Linked DNA regions of Pokkaliibacter sp. MBI-7. The protein of the gene in region 2 interacts with the protein of the main gene of each other region in a pairwise test. Links are inferred from orthologs where the notes say so. Each region holds a gene or a part of one and is shown on either strand. Other genes may lie near its edges.

What was found.
Region 1: the proteins of typA (region 2) and rlmKL interact in binary tests that used the Escherichia coli proteins (3 or more experiments, as listed by UniProt). The link is inferred for Pokkaliibacter sp. MBI-7 from one-to-one orthologs.

What each region holds. Positions count from the first base shown.
Region 1 is NZ_JARVTG010000002.1:459,013-461,932, reverse strand. It holds rlmKL (bifunctional 23S rRNA (guanine(2069)-N(7))-methyltransferase RlmK/23S rRNA (guanine(2445)-N(2))-methyltransferase RlmL), read right to left. Parts: upstream 2,588-2,920; coding sequence 413-2,587; downstream 1-412. UniProt on the Escherichia coli protein: Specifically methylates the guanine in position 2445 (m2G2445) and the guanine in position 2069 (m7G2069) of 23S rRNA. Methylation occurs before assembly of 23S rRNA into 50S subunits.
Region 2 is NZ_JARVTG010000001.1:2,162,700-2,167,922, reverse strand. Bases 2,228-5,223 are described here. They hold typA (translational GTPase TypA), read right to left. Parts: upstream 4,632-5,223; coding sequence 2,823-4,631; downstream 2,228-2,822. Other genes in these bases: QCD60_RS09680 (alpha/beta fold hydrolase), read right to left, coding at 2,228-2,662. Also shown: DNA-binding transcriptional regulator CsiR, read left to right, coding at 1-659; QCD60_RS09695 (H-NS histone family protein), read right to left, coding at 715-1,050; dtd (D-aminoacyl-tRNA deacylase), read right to left, coding at 1,192-1,632; QCD60_RS09685 (alpha/beta fold hydrolase), read right to left, coding at 1,686-2,138; more of QCD60_RS09680, read right to left, coding at 2,126-2,227. UniProt on the Escherichia coli protein: A 50S ribosomal subunit assembly protein with GTPase and nucleotide-independent chaperone activity, required for 50S subunit assembly at low temperatures, may also play a role in translation.

The DNA of each region.
Region 1 (2,920 bases), on a different replicon or contig from region 2:
AAGGTCAAATTGTCGACATTAAACGAAAGTAGCATCTGCTTATACTCTGCGCGCCAGCAGGATCAAAGTTAAGCCACCCCCTATAAAACCTGGAGTCTGCTATTGGTCTACAGAGTTTTTAGGCTGAGCCAAGATGGTAATTGATGCGATTAAAGAGATAGCAGACAGCAAAAGTGTCGACACTTTCTGCTGTGATACGGTGAAAGCGTCTGTGAATCAGACAGTTCTCAGCCCAGACAGCAAGATGGCGCTCAAAACGTGACAAGAATAATCAGGCAGGTGTCTGAACGCCCTGAGCGGAAAGGTATAGAAGACAAAGGCAGAAGATAGATTTGCGATAGCATCTGCTACTGCAGATGCTATCAAATCATGTAAGAGGATAATTCAATGGCTGGATGCCAGGAGCGCCTAACTAGTGCGCTTTTCTGATTTCAAAACACTGGTGAATTTTCTCATTGCGAGCAAAATCCGGGTCCAGTGACGCCTTGGTAACATCTTTGATCTGCAGGTTCGCCAGTGACTCATAGTCCATCTTGAAAGTCCGCAGATTATTGGAGAACAGCAACACCCCATCATCAGACAGCAATCGCACAGCTTCCCGAATCAGCCGTACATGATCACGCTGAACATCCAGTACATCGAGCATACGTTTGGAGTTAGAAAATGACGGTGGATCCATGAAGATGACATCAAACTGATCCTTGCACTGCTTCAGCCAGTTAAAACAGTCATCCTGAATAAAGTGATGGAAGCGCTCACCAAAACCATTCAGGGCCATGTTTTTTCTGCCCCACTCCAGATAGGTTTTGGACATATCAACACTTGTCGTGGAGCGCGCACCACCCTTCGCAGCATGCACAGTGGCGGTGGCGGTATAGCAGAACAGATTCAGGAACCGCTTGCCTTTACTGATCGACTGCAGCTGCGTACGCGTTGGCCGGTGGTCAAGGAACAGCCCGGTATCCAGATAATCATGCAAATTCACCAACAACTTACAGCCTGACTCAATCACCTCCAGCAAATCACCTTGCTGCCCAAGGCGCTGATATTGATTCGTACCAGACTGGCGCTGACGCTGCTTGAGAACAATCCGCTCCGGAGCAACACCAGTGACTACAGGCAGTGCTGTTATCACCTCCTCCAGGCGTCGTTGCGCCTTTTTCGCATCTACTGACTTAGGTGGCGCATATTCCTGCACGTGTAACCAGTCACGATACACATCCACCGCCACCGCATACTCAGGCATATCGGCATCATAGAGGCGATACGCATCAATCTTATTGCGTTCTACCCATTTGCTCATCGCCTTGAGGTTCTTGCGAACCCGGTTAGCAAACATCGCTGCGCCTTCGGAAAGGTCCTCGACTGCTGCGACTGACGTCTCTACTTTGGCTTTAGATGGGGAGGTAAAAATATAGGGTTCAGATATGTCAAACAGCACGAGTTCACAAGGAATCGCACCATTGAAAAACTTGTATTGCTTGGTTGAACGCAACCGCATCTGTTTGCAGAGATCGGGATTGCCGGTGAATACGCCCGCATACCACCCTTTGAACTGATCGATCAGGCGATCGCCAAGTGAACGATAGAGATGTACCAGCACAGGAACATCACTGAGACGCTCACCGTACGGAGGGTTGCAGACTAACAGCCCGGGAAGATCGTCACTGACATGGCTAGGCTTGACCAGCTGCCCCACTTCACGCACGGAGACACGTACCCACTTCTCCAAACCAGCACGGGCGATATTGGCCTCGGCCACTTTAATCACTCGCGGGTCCTCATCGTAACCACGAATTTCTGCACAGCCCCGCAGCAGTCCTGCTTCTTTACGCTCGGTAGCCTCTTTCCGCAGCTGCTGCCACAACGCGGCCTGATGTTGCTTCCAGTTATTGAAGCCATATCGCCAGCGTGCGAGGCCTGGGGCAATGTCCAGAGCCATCAATGCCGCTTCTACCAATAGGGTGCCAGAGCCACACATCGGATCGATTAAACGACTGCCTTTCTGACCCAGCTCAGACCATCCGGAACGCATAAGGATGGCAGCGGCAAGGTTCTCTTTTAACGGCGCAGCGCCGCTTTCCTGCCGATAGCCACGGCGATGAAGGCTATCTCCGGAAAGGTCGATAGATACTGTTGCACGATGCTTGAACAGACTGGCGGACACACGCAGATCAGGAGCCTGCGCATCAACATTAGGGCGCTTGCCTGTCAGATCACGCAACTGATCGACAATGGCATCCTTCACTTTTAGTGCACCAAAATGGCTATGGCGGATATCTTCTGCACGACCATTGAAATCAACGGCCAACGTCCCATCAGCTGCCATATGCTCCATCCAGTTGACAGATTTGACACCCAGATACAGTTCATCGGCACTGCTTGCATCCCATTCATTAAGAATCAACAGCACACGGTTGGCCAGACGAGACCACAGGCAGATGCGATATCCCAGCTCAATCTCTCCGTGACAGAACACCCCGGCGACGGTCTGTTTGACTGAGGTGCCGCCCAGCTCCAATAACTCATTCTCCAGCAGCAACTCCAGCCCTTTCGGACAGGTAACAAGGTATTTGTGTTCTGACATGTAAAGACTCGTATCCAGAGTACAGATGAAAACAGATGCGGATCGCAGATTGGCAAACTGGCTTCTACAGCGGATTATCGCGACCCACTTCGGCGGTTCACGCCGGACTGACAATGATACTGGACGAAGGCGTCGTCACCAAGAAACCGTTTGATATTCCCTTCGGCTGATCAACTCAGAGTCTGAACAGCGCAATTATGAAAAAAAATCGTGATCTGACATATCTGGCAGCAATTTGAAAAAACCATCTCAAGCGCTTGATATTGTTGAATAATCAGGATCAGACAACGACTGAAATCATAACGGAGAGGCTTTTTATAACGCATATTTATT
Region 2 (5,223 bases):
GTTCTGTGATTGTATCCCAACTACGTGAGGATATTATTCGGGGTATATTCCTACCGGGTGAAAAGTTGCTTATCTCCAGCTTAAAACAGCGATACGGTGTCGGAAGTAGTCCCATTCGGGAGGCTTTGTCACAACTCATCACTGAGAGATTGGTCGTCGCAGAGAGCCAGCGTGGGTTCCGTGCTAGTCCTATATCTAGAGACGAGCTCACTTCAATCTACGAGGCTCGCAGTGAAGTTGAGGCTAGTATTACTGCTTTTGCAATTGAGCGAGGGGATGATGCCTGGGAGGCAGGTATTGTCGGTGCCGCCTATCGTTTGTCTAAGGTTGATCAGACTGTCCCTGACGGAGAGCGTGTTGCCCGTTGGGAGTTATGTCATCGCAACTTACATGAGGCGATCGTCTTGGGGTGTAAGTCTCCGCAGTTGCTGGATGTTCGGCTAATGCTTTATACGCGAGCAGAGAGGTATCGACAGCTCTGGTTAAAGGAAACCGTATTGGATTTACACTCTTTAGCCCGAAGCCAAATCGATCATCAACGGCTGATCGATATCGTACTGCAAAGGCGTAAAGAGGAGGCTGTAGATTTAGTGAGGCAGCATATTTTGATGCCAGTGACGGTTATTTACGCTACGTTGAATCAGAAGCAGATACTCTGACTTATATATCAAGAAAAAAGCGGGCATTAGGCCCGCTTTTTATATCCGTAAAACATTAACCGGCAATACGGAAATCTTCCAGATCTGAGCCGTTGTTCAGTGCTTCTTCAATCCATTTTGGCTTACGACCTTTGCCAGTCCAAGTCTGGCTTGGATCAGCAGGATTGTAATATTGAGGAGCTGATTTGGATTTTACGCCAGTGGTTTTGCGTACGGAGCCCTGAAGTTCACTCAGAACAGATTCAAATGGGATGCCATTCTCTAGCGCCATGGCTTTAATTTGATCGATTACCTGAGCTTGCTGTTTTTTCTGATCCAAGGCTTTTTCGACATCGGCCTGCAGCGCTTCAAGTTCGGACAGAGACAGAGATTGTAAATCTGAATATTTCATGGCTCACCAACCGTTTTAATAAGGGAATATGTAATGGTCGGATTATAGCCTAAATTTTATTAGATTCGCCAATAGGCTTAATCATTATTGTTTCTGGCGTGTAAGGTAATGTTTCCTCATTCATGATTTGCACTGCACAATTTATTTTGTTTCCAGCCAAAAGGTCACAGGCCCATCGTTTATCAAACTGACTTGCATATCTGCCCCAAAGCTTCCAGTACTGACATGTTCATAAATGCTATGAGCACGGTCTATAAAATAATCGTATAGACGCTCTCCTGATATAGGGTCCGCTCCCTCAGAAAAGCTTGGGCGTAAGCCTTTTCGAGTATCTGCAACTAGAGTGAATTGCGAGACTATTAGCAAGCCACCTTGTATATCGCGCAGACTCAGGTTCATACGCTGTTTGTCATCTGCAAAGATACGGTAGTTTAGAATGCGCTCAAGCAACCAGTCTGCCTTGCTTTCATCATCACCTTTCTCAATCCCAAGTAGCAGCATAATACCTTTGTCGATTTGGCCAATGGTCTTCCCGGAGACCTCAACTTTGGCAGTCTGTACTCGTTGAATAAGGGCTTTCACTTTGAGTCCTTCATCTTTGTTGTGATGTGCCAGTTAATAGCACTTGCTAGCCGTCAGGCCAATTTAAGTGAGAAATAGTGCGTGGCTCTGACCAGGTTATCAAGAATACCCGCCTCAAACGCGCTGTGACCTGCCTGATGGACAATATGCAGCTCTGCATTAGGCCAGTGTTTGTGCAGTAAATAAGACTGTTCAATTGGACACACTGTATCCAGGCGGCCATGGATCAAAATGGCAGGTATATGTCGAATTGTTTCCATGGCATCCAGGATGGGGTGCTCCTTTAGAAAGCCATAATTAATCAGATAATGGGTATGAATGCGGGCTTTGGCTAATTGATCCTCATGCTCATGTCCAAGCTGGCTTTGAGGGTCTGCAAAGGAGCGTCGTAACCACTGATTCCAGCTACGAGCAGCTTGCATGGCTTCTAATTCATTGCCGCTTTGCAATCGCCGGTAATAGGCAGGCAAAACGGCTGACTTTTCTTGATCCTTTAAAGGCTGCAAAAGTGCGTCCCAAATATCGGGGAACAATCTGCTAGCGCCATTTCCGGCAGCATAGCTCCAGTCGATATCTTTTGGCCGGCAGCATAGCTCCAGTCGATATCTTTTGGCCGGCAGAGGAAAGTACCACGCAGAATACATCCAGAAACCTGCTGCGGCTGACGCTGTGCGTAACTTAGTGCCAGGGCCGCTCCCCATGAGCCTGCAAACAGTAGCCATTGTTCAATGCCCAGATAGCGGCGGATAGCCTCAATGTCATCAACGAGATGGTGTGTTGTGTTATTGACAAGGCTGCCGTGCGGCGTAGAACGGCCACAGCCACGCTGATCAAAGAGAATGATGCGGAAGCGGCCAGGATCAAAGAAACGTCGGTCAGCACTGTTACAGCCGCTGCCTGGGCCACCGTGAATGACAAGGACAGGGATGCCTCCGGGATAACCACATTCTTCTATATAGAGCGTATGCAGAGGGTCAACAGCTAGCTTGTGCTGCGCATAAGGCCCAATTTCAGGAAAGAGAATGTGCATCGTGACCCACCCTTTCTAAATGTGCTTAACGACATTTAGCCACAGTATAGGTCAGGTAAAGTGAGTCTTGTTTTATCCAGAATCGATATAGCGGTAAGACAGCATGAAAAAGCCCCTGGCTCTTCCGAGGCAGGGGCTTTTTGCAGGGCAGGCGAAGAAATTAACGAGAGGCGCGTTTGCGCTCGTTCTCAGTCAGGAATTTCTTACGGATGCGAATGCTCTTTGGTGTGATTTCCACCAGTTCATCATCTTCAATGAATTCCAGAGCCTGTTCCAGAGAGTGGCGTACCGGTGGAGTCAGCAGGATGTTCTCATCGCTACCAGAGGCGCGCACGTTGGTCAGTTGCTTGGCCTTGGTGGGGTTGACGGTGAGGTCGTTGCCACGGCTGTGCAGACCGATCACCTGGCCTTCATACACTTCCAGGTTGGGAGCAATGAACATGCGACCACGGTCCTGCAGACTGAACAGGGCGTAAGCCAGGCTCTTGCCGGTAATGTTGGAAATCATGACGCCATTGATACGCTGTACTGCTGGACCGGCTTTCACTTCATCATAGCTGTCGAAGCTTGAAGTCATGATACCGGTACCAGAGGTCAGGGTCAGGAACTGGTTACGGAAGCCAATCAGGCCACGTGAGGGAATGCGGTATTCAATACGGACGCGACCAGCACCATCGATCTGCATGTCACGCAGGTCGCCTTTGCGGCGGCCCATCTCTTCCATGACAGGGCCCTGGTAGGCTTCTTCACAGTCGACGACTACCTGCTCAAATGGCTCCATCAGCACACCGTCGATCTCTTTCTGAATAACTTCAGGACGAGATACTGCCAGTTCATAGCCTTCACGGCGCATGGTTTCGATCAGCACTGACAGGTGCAGTTCACCACGGCCAGAGACGATGAACTTGTCTGGGGTATCGCCCTGGCGTACACGCAGAGCTACGTTGTGCAACAGTTCGCGCTCAAGACGCTCTTTGATGTTGCGCGACGTGACAAACTTACCTTCACGGCCAGCGAACGGAGAGTCGTTTACCTGGAAGCACATGCTGACGGTAGGTTCGTCTACGGTCAGGGGAGGCAGTGCTTCAACGGCATCGGAGGCACACAGTGTGTCGGAGATGTTGAGCTCGTCCATACCGGTAACACAGATGATGTCACCTGCTTCCGCTTCTGGTACTTCGATACGCTCCAGGCCCAAATAGCCCATCACGCTCAGAACGCGACCAGAACGGACTTTGCCATCGATATCAACGGCTTTGATCGGAGTGTTGGTGCGGATGCGGCCACGGCTAACACGGCCGATACCGATAATGCCCAGATAAGAGTTGTAATCAAGAGCAGAGATCTGCATCTGGAAGGCGCCATCGGCATCAACAGCGGGTGCTGGAACCAGATTGACGATTGCCTCAAACAGCGGAGTCATATCGGCAGCCAGGTCTTCATGAGAGGTACCAGCGATACCATTCAATGCTGAAGCATAAATGATAGGGAAATCCAGCTGCTCATCAGTAGCGCCAAGACGGTCAAACAGATCAAATACCTGATCTACAACCCAGTCAGGGCGAGCGCCTGGACGGTCAACCTTGTTGATGACAACGATAGGCTTGAGGCCGCGAGCAAAGGCTTTCTGAGTAACGAAGCGCGTTTGAGGCATGGGGCCATCAACCGCGTCGACCAGCAACAGTACAGAGTCAACCATCGACAATACGCGTTCTACTTCGCCACCGAAGTCCGCGTGTCCGGGGGTATCGACGATATTGATGCGATAGCCGTTCCAGTTGATGGCAGTGTTCTTGGCCAGGATGGTAATGCCGCGTTCCTTTTCCTGGTCGTTGGAGTCCATCAGGCGCTCCTGACCCTCATCACGGCGGGTAAGGGTGCCGGACTGCTGCAGCAATTTATCGACCAGTGTTGTCTTACCATGGTCAACGTGGGCAATAATGGCGATATTGCGTAATTTCTCGATCACAAGGGAAATCCTGCTTGTTTACAGAGTCTGCTCAGGGCAGACGGAAAACCGGCATTATACTTGACTCCGGTCATCTTGGTGACTGTCAATTCAATAATGTGGCGATATATTAGCCATTTTTTCTTCTGTGCCTTTATGTCATGCGCAAAGTGATCGCCTCTCAATGGCGTCGCGTTATATCCGCAGAACATCACGTCTTTATTACAGTGGCTTCATATGAGAAGCCTGATCAGCAGAGTAAGGGGCAGGATCGCCTGTTCTGAGTGGCGTGGTTGCACCAAATTTGCGCCAATCTTCTCCTTTTATCTGCTTGCAATACTTCACAAGGAGAATGAATGCACCAATAAGTGGCATGATTTGATAAATGTGCACTATATTGGTTCTGTGTATGGCGCAAAATGCGTGCACGTGAAATTAAAATCTATATAAATCAAAGGTTTGCTGATTTGGCACAGGCGTTGCTTTGTATAAAGCGACTCAGTTGACAGCAACAACTTTGATGGAGGCGCAAGCCTCCAGCTTTTTTACCCGAGGCTGGATTCCATGCTCAGTGAGTTAAGAAACATCTGAGCGGATGTCTGCGAGAGGCCCG